Regions from separate parts of the Mesorhizobium sp. WSM4307 genome, predicted to be linked through region 2. Evidence: predicted binding sites of a transcription regulator. Region 2 holds the regulator's gene; the other holds the start of a gene.

Region 1 (5,511 bases), on a different contig from region 2:
AGGGGCCTCTCGAAGCCGCTCCGAAAGCGCCAACTGCCTCGGCCGCGACGATGTCGCCTGCGGCCTGTACAAGCAAATCCATGCGGCGGGCGAAGGCAACAAATGTGCTGCGAGCGGTTTCGGCATCCACCTCGCCGGCGAGGGCTGCCCGACAGGCATTGAGCGCGACGCCATGAGCAGAGTTTCGCTTCGATGGCGGCCATTCATCCAACAGGACGAAGGCGTCTTTTACGCTTTGAATGTCGGTCGGAAACCCAAGACCCACCAGCACCCTCACGGGATGCTGAAATTGATTGTGTTCCATATTTTCCTCCGTTTCACGCGATTAGCTCAATCGATCGGAAGCCTTTCCCATGGCGCGTGCGCGATAGATTGCGGGCGTCGCGCCTTAGCCTGCCGAACTCCCGTTTCCAGGAGGACCTTTGCTGTCGGTAAGATTCCGCGCGGCCAGAAACATCACCGTGTATGCTGCTTTGCGCCGGTCCCAACCCGCGGCCTCCGCTCTGTCGAGCAAGTCGACCAGTATCGGGTCAAGCGCAACCTTCAGGTCTGCTTCGTAGTTCAGATCGGTGGCCGCACGCGCCGGCGGCGGGATTACGTTCAAGTTCATCACGTTCATGGCTCTACCCATTTGTCAGGGTGTCCGGGCCCACCGGGCGCGGACACAGCCGTTGCCATCAGAAGTCCATGCCACCAGCCGGCATTGCCGGAACGGCGGGTTCCTTCTTCGGCTTCTCGGCAACCATCGCTTCCGTCGTTACTAGCAGGCCGGCAACCGATGCCGCATCCTGGAGTGCGGTTCGCACCACCTTCACCGGATCGATGACGCCCTCGTTGTAGAGGTCGCCGAACGCGTTGGTCTGTGCGTTCCAGCCCCAGCCGAACTCCGGTTTCTCACGCAACTTGCCGACGATGATCGAGCCTTCCGCGCCGGCGTTCTCAGCGATCTGGCGCACTGGCGCTTCAATCGCGCGGCGCACGATCTCGATACCATGCTTCTGGTCTTCATTCTCGGCCGGCACCCTGTCCAGTGCCTTGGCCGCACGCAGAAGCGCCACGCCGCCACCCGGCAACACGCCTTCCTCGACCGCAGCGCGCGTCGCATGCATGGCATCGTCGACACGGTCCTTGCGCTCCTTGACCTCGACCTCCGTCGAGCCGCCGACGCGGATGACGGCGACACCGCCGGCGAGCTTGGCCAGCCGCTCCTGCAGCTTTTCCCTGTCGTAGTCGGAGGTCGTTTCCTCGATTTGCGCCTTGATCTGGCTGACGCGACCCTGGATCTCGCTCCTCGAGCCGGCGCCGTCGACGATGGTGGTGTTCTCTTTCTCGATCACCACCTTCTTGGCGCGGCCGAGCATCTCCAGCGTGACGTTCTCCAGCTTGATGCCGAGATCCTCGCTGATGGCCGTGCCGCCGGTCAGAATGGCGATGTCTTCCAGCATCGCCTTGCGGCGGTCGCCGAAGCCGGGCGCCTTGACGGCGGCGACCTTCAGCCCACCTCGCAGCTTGTTGACGACCAGGGTGGCCAATGCCTCGCCCTCGACATCCTCGGCGATGATCAGCAGCGGTTTGGACGATTGAACGACGGCTTCCAGCACCGGAAGCAGTGCCTGCAGATTGGACAGCTTCTTCTCGTGGATCAGCACATAGGGCTCTTCGAGTTCGACGCGCATCTTGTCCTGATTGGTGATGAAGTACGGGCTGAGATAGCCGCGATCGAATTGCATGCCCTCTACGATTTCGAGTTCGGTCTCGGCGGTCTTGGCTTCCTCGACGGTGATGACGCCTTCGTTGCCGACCTTCTGCATCGCTTCGGCCAGGAAGCGGCCGATCTCGGCGTCGCCATTGGCCGAGATGGTGCCGACCTGGGCGATCTCGTCATTCCTGGTCACCTTGCGGGCGTTGGTCTTCAACTCCTGAACAATCGCTTCCACGGCTTTATCGATGCCGCGCTTCAGGTCCATCGGGTTCATCCCCGAGGCGACGGCCTTCGCACCTTCCTTGACGATCGCCTGGGCAAGCACCGTTGCAGTGGTGGTGCCGTCGCCGGCAAGGTCGCTGGTCTTCGAGGCGACCTCGCGCACCATCTGGGCGCCCATGTTCTCGAACTTGTCCTCGAGCTCGATCTCCTTGGCGACGGTGACGCCGTCCTTGGTGATGCGTGGAGCGCCGAACGACTTGTCGATGACGACGTTGCGGCCCTTGGGGCCGAGCGTCACCTTCACCGCATCGGCGAGGATGTTGACGCCGCGCAGCATGCGCTCACGGGCGTCGGAATGGAATTTCACTTCCTTGGCAGCCATTGGATCATTCCTTCAATAGGCAGCTTCATTGACTGGGTTGCTGTGGCGCTGAAGCATCGATCAGGCGGCTTTCTTGATCGTCGCGGCCCGGTCGATCACGCCCATCACATCGGTTTCCTTGATGATGAGCAGATCCTCGCCGTTGAGCTTGATCTCCGTGCCGGACCACTTGCCGAACAGGATGCGGTCGCCGATCTTGACGTCGAGCGGCGTGAGCTTGCCGCTCTCGTCGCGGGCGCCCGGGCCGATGGCAATCACCTCGCCCTCCTGCGGCTTCTCCTTGGCGGTATCGGGGATGATGACGCCGCCGGCCGTCTTCTCCTCGGCTTCGATGCGGCGGACCAGGACACGATCATGCAATGGACGGAACGTCATATCGTTCTCCTTCGGGACAAACAGATTTTTGAGGTTCCTCCACACCGGACCGGCAATATCGGGCCGGTGCGGGGCGCCACGACCCTTTTTCAGGCATCGCGCGGATATCGAGCTAGTTTTGGAATTTTCGAGTTTCAAGGGGTCGCTGGAAAAATTTTGGCACTCTGCATACAAGAGCGCTAGTGACATGAATTCATGCAGCTATTTTCGCTAGGACGCGCGACTTTCAGATCTTGAAATTCCGCAGGGACTCTACGAAATTTTTCGGCGCTGGAGTCCTGAAAAAGGGGCTCGAGCGCAAAACCGATGCCAAGGAGATTTGTTAGGAAGTGGAGACTATCGATGGAACGAACTTTCCCGAAAAACATCCCCTCGATCGCCCCTGAGGCCTCTGATCCTTCGCTTGACCGCCTGCTGTTTCCGACGCGGCACTTTAGTCACCCCAATGAGGTGGTGGGCGACCGCACGCTCGACATTCAGGAAAAGCGCGCCATTCTTGCCTCATGGGCTTCTGATGCTTGCGCCGTCGACTCCATGCCTGCGCTGCGAAAGCCACCGGGCGCTGCTAGCCCGGTGACGTTCGACGCCGTGATGGATGCACTTCGCCGACTGGACGACAGTCTCGCCGAGATAGGCTGTGACCGCGAGGAATGGCAGGCTCGAGAACGCCCGCAAAGACTTAACGCCTGAACGCGCGACAGGAGAGACGCCCTTTGTTGTTGTCACGGTGCTTTAAAGAAGGTTCTGGCTGTCTGGTTGCCAACACCCCTTGAACCTAAAAGAGGTGTCTCCAATCTCTTTACTATGTCCGGCACTATGTCCGGCGGCGGCTTGGCGGATCTCAAGTCGAACTCTGCCCTGTTTGCTATGGTATTCGCCCAAGCTCGTCGACTTGCCGGAACTGAGATCCTTGCCACACGCAGGCGAGGCAGGATCGGTTGTCACGCAGTTTGAAGGGAGGTCACATGGAAGATGGAATGTTCAAACAGACGATCTTCGTACGAGACGATGGCTTCGCTCTCAGAAGGATCGCTTGTGTCATGGATGCGATAGAGTTTCTTGAGGAATGGCCCCTCGAAAGGCGCGGCCTGCTTCACACAGCGGCGAGTGACACTTGCTACTCGGCATATGATGGTCGAAAGTCCGTCGATGCGGCACACAAGACATTCACGACTTGGGCACGCAGGGTCGGTGTCATTGAGGATATTCCCGTGGCGCCGCCTTGGATGACAGGGCCTAAGATTAGCGCTGCAGACCATCCTACAGAAATTGACGGTTGATTTCGCTTGCGGCGGCAGGTCGTACCGCCGCCGCATCGGTCGACGCGTCACTAGTGCCATGGGGAGGAGGAGTACTGGGTAGCCAAGGATGCGGCGACCAAGAAGAGTGAGGTGGTGACCAAAAAAACCGGACGGCACAAACTGACCGATGCCGGCAATAAGACGTATACAAGCAAGGCCAATGCCGACAAGGCATTGAAGGACCTGGCTGCTTGCAAATGAACTGACAGGCTAGTGCAGGTCGCCCCCCCTCCTTCTCGTGGGCCGCCTACACGTCGGCCAATGGTCGTCTTCGCAGTCTTTCAGGAACAAGGGCTCGAAGCTGGCAAGACACTTGCAGCGACGGCCTCGCGAACTGTCATGCCAACGACACGCCGTTGTCGGGCGAGGCCGCCCAAGTCCGCAAGCATCCTCGGACCTTAAACGGCGCGCTTGGAATCGCTGGAATAGCGTGGCGATCCATGCATCTCTGATCAACTACCGATGCCCGGATGCGCCTAGGCCGGATCTGCCACGTCGCCTTCGTCATCGGGCTCGATCAGGTCGATTAGCGCTGCCACCCGTGTTCCCGGCAGCGGTCGCCCCTGGCTCATCGGCGCCTCGTCACCAAAGGCCCAGGCCCACGCCTCTCTCAATTCCTCGAGCGAGGCACCGGACGCGATGATCTCCGCAATTGTCACGTCGTCTACAGGCCCGAGGACCGAGACAACGTCTTGGCGTGTCATGGTTATCCTTTTCCTTCCGGTCGAAATACCCCCGAAGCAGATGGGCATTCAATGGACGTCATTTGACCATCTCGCTATCTGCGAGTGCCGGGGCTAGTCGAGCCCCGGCACTCCTTCGCGACAGTCATTTGCTGCCATTGATCGCAATGCGCTTGGCGTTTGCCTGCGCCTTTGTGGTCTTTGGCAGTGTCACGGTGAGCACACCATTCTTGAACGCGGCCGCGACCTTGTCATCTTCAACCTCACGGCCGAGACTGAAGCGCCGCTCAAAGCGCCCATAATAGCGTTCGCTGAACTGGCGATCCTTGTCCTCGGTCTCTGCCTTCTTCTCGCCGCGAAGCGTCAGGACACCATCATCCAGCATGACCTCGATGTCATTCTCATCGAGGCCCGGGATTTCGGCCGTCACCCGGATTTCCTTATCGGTTTCCGAGAACTCCACGCTTGGCCAAGTCCCGTTGAGAGGGGGCACGCGGCCCAGAACCGAAGGTGTGTCAAAACCGCGGAACACCTCGTCGAATAGCCGGTTGACATTGCGGTGCAACGACAGGAACGGATCCATGTCGTCACCGCGATAAATGCTCGGTGCCTGGCTGCCGCCACGGCTCCAGGGAATCAAGTTCCGTACGCTCATTTGTCCTTCTCCTTTTCGTTTTATGGGTCGCACCCGGATCCCACCCACGACAGGACGGGGTGTCTTCTGCAGGCCGACCGCCAAAGATCAGGCCGCCGCGCTTTCAATGCGCTTGGAGGCCGCCTTTTTGTCGGTCTCGACATTAATCGCGATGCGGCGCGGCTTCATCTCCTCGGGAATTTCCTTCTTGA
Region 2 (5,511 bases):
GTGCGCTGCATGGCCATGGCGAAGTCCCTGCTGCCGTCAGGGGTTTCGGCCCAGTTGGCGGTGTAGACGCCGGGCGCGCCGTCGAGGGCGTCGACGCAGAGGCCGGAATCGTCCGACAGCGCCGGCAGGCCGGTCGCCTTCGCCGCGGCCAACGCCTTGATGTAGGCGTTTTCCTCGAAGGTCGTGCCGGTCTCGTCCGGTTCAGGCAGGCCGTAGTCCTTGGCCGACTTCGCCTCGAAGCCGAACGGTCCCATCAGGTCGGCGAATTCGCGCAGCTTGCCGGCATTGTGGCTGGCGACGACGATCTTCTTGCCATCAAGTGTATGCATCAAAGGCCCCAGATTCTCGGCTCGGCGAACTCGATCGAATTGCCCGAGGGGTCGCGTATATAGAGCGAACGGCCGCCTTGCGGCCATTCGAATTCGCTTTCGATGGCGATCTTCTTCGCCTCGAGATGCGCTTTCCAAGCCACAATTTCATCCGCGCTGGCGGCAAAGCAGAGATGACCTTCGCCGACCGCGCCGTGCGGCGGCACCGGCAGCCGGGCATCCGGCGCCGGCGGGATCTTGGTTGCCTCGGCGTTGAAGATGAGCAGCACGCCCGGCCCGCAGCGAAAGAAAAGATGCCTGCCGTCGACCTTGCCGAGGAACGTGAGGCCGAGGATGTCGGTGTAGAAATGCTCGGCCGCGTTGAGATCAGTCACATAGAGCGCTGATTCCAAAATTGCATTGGGTGTCACGAGGCACCCCCCTCTGCCCTACCGGGCATCTCCCCCTCAAGGGGGGAGATCAGCAGCCTCAATCTCGCCGCCCATCTTGCAACGCCGGAGATTGGCGAAGGCCGAGATGACATCCGATCTCCCCCCTTGAGGGGGAGATGGCCGGCAGGCCAGAGGGGGGTGCCTGGGCTCGGCATCAAAAACCTACACCACCGCCATTTGCTGCAAACTCACCAGCCGCGAAATGCCTTTCTTGGCCAGGCCCATCAACTCGGCGAACTGGTCTTCCGAGAAAGGCTCGCCCTCGGCCGTGCCCTGGATCTCGACGATGCCGCCCTTGCCGGTCATGACGAAATTGGCGTCGGTGCCGGCCGCGGAATCCTCGAGATAATCGAGGTCGATGACCGGCTGGCCGTCATGGATGCCGCAGGAAATCGCCGCGACATGGTCCTTCAGCACCTTCGAGACACTGGCCATCTGCCGGGCTTCCATCCAGCGCAGGCAGTCGTACAGCGCCACCCAGCCGCCGGTGATCGAGGCGGTGCGGGTGCCGCCATCGGCCTGGATGACGTCGCAATCGACGGTGATCTGCTGCTCGCCCAGCGCCTGCAAATCGACCACGGCGCGCAGCGAGCGGCCGATCAGGCGCTGGATTTCCAGCGTGCGGCCGCCCTGCTTGCCGGCGGAGGCCTCGCGGCGCATGCGCTCGCCGGTCGAGCGCGGCAGCATGCCATATTCGGCCGTCACCCAGCCCTTGCCGGAATTGCGCATCCAGCCCGGCACCTTCTCCTCGAGGCTCGCGGTGCACAGGACATGGGTGTCGCCGAACTTCACCAGGCACGAACCTTCGGCGTGCTTGGAGACGCCGCGCTCGAAGGAGATGGCGCGCATTTCGTCGAATTGGCGTTTGGAGGGGCGCATTCAGGCTTCTTTCCCAGTCATTTTTCGGAATCGTGGCCGGCTTTTAGCCGCATGGGGGGCAGCGCGCAAAGGAAAACGGACCGGGCGATCCGATACAGAGACAGGTTGCGCCCACCCTGCCGAAGTCTATATCCTGAGGACGGAGGTTTTTGGCCGAATGACCAAGGCAATCGATCCGGGTTCGCAGCCGCTCGCACTTCAATCACTCGACATGCGCTCTCGTGACATCTTCCGGCGCATCGTCGATTCCTATCTCAGGGATGGCGAGCCCGTGGGCTCGCGCAGCCTGTCGCGCATCCTGCCGTCCTCGCTGTCGCCGGCCACCATCCGCAATGTGATGAGCGACCTCGAGCATCTCGGCCTGATCTACGCGCCGCACATTTCGGCCGGACGGCTGCCGACGCAGGCCGGCCTGCGCTTCTTCGTCGATGCCTTCATGGAACTTGGCGACCTCTCCGACGAGGAGCGCCGCACCATCGAGGCGCAGGTGCGGGCCTCAGGCTCTGGCGCGACGCTGGAGCACATGCTGACCGAGGCCAGCCAGATGCTGTCGGGCATGTCGCGCGGCGCCGGCCTGGTGCTGGCCGCCAAGAACGAGGTGGCGCTGAAGCATATCGAATTCATCCAGCTCGAGCCGACCAAGGCGCTCGCCGTGCTGGTGTCGCAAAATGGCGACGTCGAGAACCGCGTCGTCGAGCTGCCGGCGGGCATCACCGTCTCGCAGTTGCACGAGGCTTCGAATTTCCTCAATGCCCATATTCGCGGCCGTACGCTGGCGGAGGCGCGCACCGAAATCGCCCGCATCAAGGAAGAGACGAGAGCGGCCCTCGACACGCTGTCGCAGGACCTCGTCGAGAAAGGCCTGGCGGTGTGGGCGGGCGCCGAAAGCGGCCTGCCGGCACGGCTTATCGTGCGTGGCCGCGCCAACCTGCTCGAAAACGTCACCGCCCAGGCCGACATCGAGCTGCTGCGGCATCTGTTCGAGGACATGGAAACGCAGGACGGGCTGATCCAGCTGCTCGACCTCGCCGAGCAGGGATCGGGCGTGCGCATCTTCATCGGGTCGGAAAACAAGCTGTTTTCGCTGTCGGGCTCGTCGCTGGTTGTCGCGCCCTATCGCGACAAGGACGCCCGCGTCGTCGGCGCGCTCGGGGTCATCGGCCCGACCCGGCTGAACTACGCCCGCATCGTGCCGATGGTCGATTATACGGCGCAGTTGATATCGCGCATGTTGCGCTAAGGTGTGGATGTTCGGGTGATGCGTACGACCAGTACGCTCCGGTTCTCGGTATCGACCATTTTCGGCTCGGCCTGACCTGAAGCTCTGCACCTTAGTGCCAAAATCGAAACGGGCAGCAAGGAGAAAAAGAATGGCGCTCGAAGAACTCAAGGCCCGGATCAGCCTGCTGCTCGAGGAAATGGTCAACCAGCCGGAAGACCAGCACGAAATCCAGGAACAATTGCGCGAGAAATTGCGGGAAATGCGCGCCATGGGCCTGCCGCTGCCGGCCGATCTCGTCGCGCTGGAAAAACGCCTCGACGACGATTTTTACGCGGCCGGGACATAAAGCCGGACTTTCGCTTCCTCATCAGGTCGAGTGAGGCGGAACCCGGAGACAAGCCGGCCGTTGGTTTCCTTCGCGACCAGATGGAGGACAAGATGATCCGATTGGCCGGACTGGTGATCCCCGCCCTCTTTCTCACAGGCGCGGCATTCGCCCAGCAGGCCGACCAGCCGGTGCTGAAGGGTGCGGCCGCCTTTGGCGACTGGCGTGCCGACAGACCGGGCGTGCGCCGCCTGATCAAGCCGGAAGACCTGCCGAAGCCTTACGTCACCAAGTCGGTGTCGAACAGCGCCGGCCTTGCCGACATGCCGACGGGCGCGAAGCCGCAATTGCCGCCGGGTTTTTCGGCCGAACTGATCGCCTCCGGCATCGAAAATCCGCGCGCCGTGCGCGTCGCACCTAATGGCGACCTGTTCGTCGCCGACAGCGAAGCCAACCAGATCCGCGTCTATCGCCTGGCCAAGGACAGCGCCAAGCCCGCCGAGGACCGCATTTTCGCCGGCAATCTCAACCAGCCCTATGGCATTGCCTTCTATCCGCCGGGCGATGATCCGCAATGGGTATATGTCGCCAACAGCGACAGCATCGTGCGCTTTGCCTACCGCGGTGGCGACCTGAAGGCATCCGGCGAACCGGAAATCATCGTCGCCAACATTCCCTCGAACCATCACTGGACCCGCGACATCGTCTTTTCGCCGGATGGCAAGACGCTCTATCTGTCGGTCGGCTCCGGTTCGAACGTCGCCGAGGACATGGGCAAGGCGCCGGATGGCGGCCTCGACGCGTGGGTGACATCGCAGCCGCTCGGCGCAAGCTGGGGCTCCGAAGAGGGGCGCGCCGACGTGCAAGCCTTCGATCCGGACGGCAAGAACGGCCGCATCGTCGCCACCGGCCTGCGCAACTGCTCGGGCATGACCATCCAGCCGGCGACCGGGGCGCTGTGGTGCGTCGTCAACGAGCGCGACGCGCTGGGCGACAATGTGCCGTTCGAATACGCCACCTCGGTCAAGGACGGCGCGTATTATGGCTGGCCCTGGTACTATATCGGCAACCACGAGGACCCGCGTCACAAGGGCGCGCGGCCCGACCTCGCCGGCAAGGCAACCATTCCCGATGTGCTGATGCAGGCGCATTCGGCGCCGCTCAACATCACCTTTTACGACCGCAAGGACCTGCCCGCCGACAGCGGTTTTCCCAAGGAATACCGGGGGGATGCCTTCGTCGCCCTGCACGGTTCGTGGAATCGCGGCAACAGGACCGGCTACAAGGTCGTCCGCCTGCTGTTCAAGGGTGGCAAGCCGACCGGCGAATATGAGGACTTCATGACCGGCTTCGTCGTCTCCAACGGCGAGGTCTGGGGCCGGCCGGTCGGCGTGGCGGTGGCCCATGACGGGGCGCTGATCATGACCGAGGACGGCAACGGTACGATCTGGCGTGTGACCTATGACGGCGGCCGTTCCTGATCCTGCTTGGACAATGCAGACCTCCTCACCCGGATTGCCAACCGAATTGCGAAGGGCAATTCGGGGCAATCCGACCTCTCCCCCCTCGGGGACAGGAGCTTGTTAGCGCCGGCGCCTTTCTCTTCTCCCCCACGGGGGTCCGAAGGACGGGCGAGGCCCGTGACTCGCCCCGGCAAAGGTGGCCGCGAAGCGGCCGGATGAGGGGGGCCTTATAGGGCGAAGACCGCGCTGTCTGGTGCAATCAAATCCAATCCTCAGGAAATTCAATTCCATTCGGATGTATGCAATATGGCCCTTCAATCTGGGACCTATCCATGACCCTCACCGGCTTCCTCGCCTACAGTGCCGCCCTCGGCATCGCCGCCGCCATTCCCGGCCCCGGCGTCACCGCGCTTGTCGCGCGGGCGCTCGGCTCCGGTTTTCGCTCGTCGCTGGCCATGTCCTTTGGCCTGATGCTGGGCGACCTCACCTATCTGACCGCCGTGGTGCTCGGCCTCGCCTTCGTGGCGCAGACCTTCGGCATGGTGTTCCTGGCTATCAAATGGGCCGGCGTTGCCTATCTGGCATTTCTGGGCTGGCGCTTCTGGACCGCCGGCATCACGCCCGAAACGGTCGAGGCCCGGAAGGGCAAGGGCGGGCTGGTGTCGAGTTTCATCGCCGGCCTCACCGTCACGCTCGGCAATCCGAAGACGATGATCTTCTACCTCGCCATCACGCCGACCATCGTCGACCTGAAGACCATTACGCTGGCCGATTACGGCATTCTCGCCGCGCTGACGGTGGTCGTGCTGTTCGTCGTGCTGGTTCCCTACCTGGCGCTCGCCGCCAAGGCGCGCTGGTTCTT

Evidence for each region. Region 2 encodes HrcA, which represses chaperone genes, less so after heat shock. Its sites were predicted from a motif close to GTTAGCACTCNCNNNNNGNGAGTGCTAAC; they were not measured.
Region 1: the regulator HrcA is predicted to act here: its motif matches at 2,837-2,865, upstream of FJV83_RS09305 (co-chaperone GroES).

What each region holds. Positions count from the first base shown of each region.
Region 1 covers NZ_VFTB01000003.1:471,422-476,932, forward strand. Annotated here, with positions in the region: gene FJV83_RS09290 (DUF982 domain-containing protein) at 1-304, opposite strand, end outside; gene FJV83_RS09295 (hypothetical protein) at 389-619, opposite strand; gene groL (chaperonin GroEL) at 678-2,306, opposite strand; gene FJV83_RS09305 (co-chaperone GroES) at 2,367-2,681, opposite strand; gene FJV83_RS09310 (hypothetical protein) at 3,024-3,371, shown strand; gene FJV83_RS09315 (DUF982 domain-containing protein) at 3,659-3,961, shown strand; gene FJV83_RS09320 (hypothetical protein) at 4,459-4,692, opposite strand; gene FJV83_RS09325 (Hsp20/alpha crystallin family protein) at 4,811-5,320, opposite strand; gene FJV83_RS09330 (Hsp20 family protein) at 5,408-5,511, opposite strand, start outside.
Region 2 covers NZ_VFTB01000006.1:47,702-53,212, reverse strand. Annotated here, with positions in the region: gene rdgB (RdgB/HAM1 family non-canonical purine NTP pyrophosphatase) at 1-329, opposite strand, end outside; gene FJV83_RS15520 (VOC family protein) at 329-739, opposite strand; gene rph (ribonuclease PH) at 923-1,639, opposite strand; gene hrcA (heat-inducible transcriptional repressor HrcA) at 1,797-2,879, shown strand; gene FJV83_RS15500 (hypothetical protein) at 3,010-3,207, shown strand; gene FJV83_RS15495 (sorbosone dehydrogenase family protein) at 3,300-4,667, shown strand; gene FJV83_RS15490 (LysE family translocator) at 4,982-5,511, shown strand, end outside.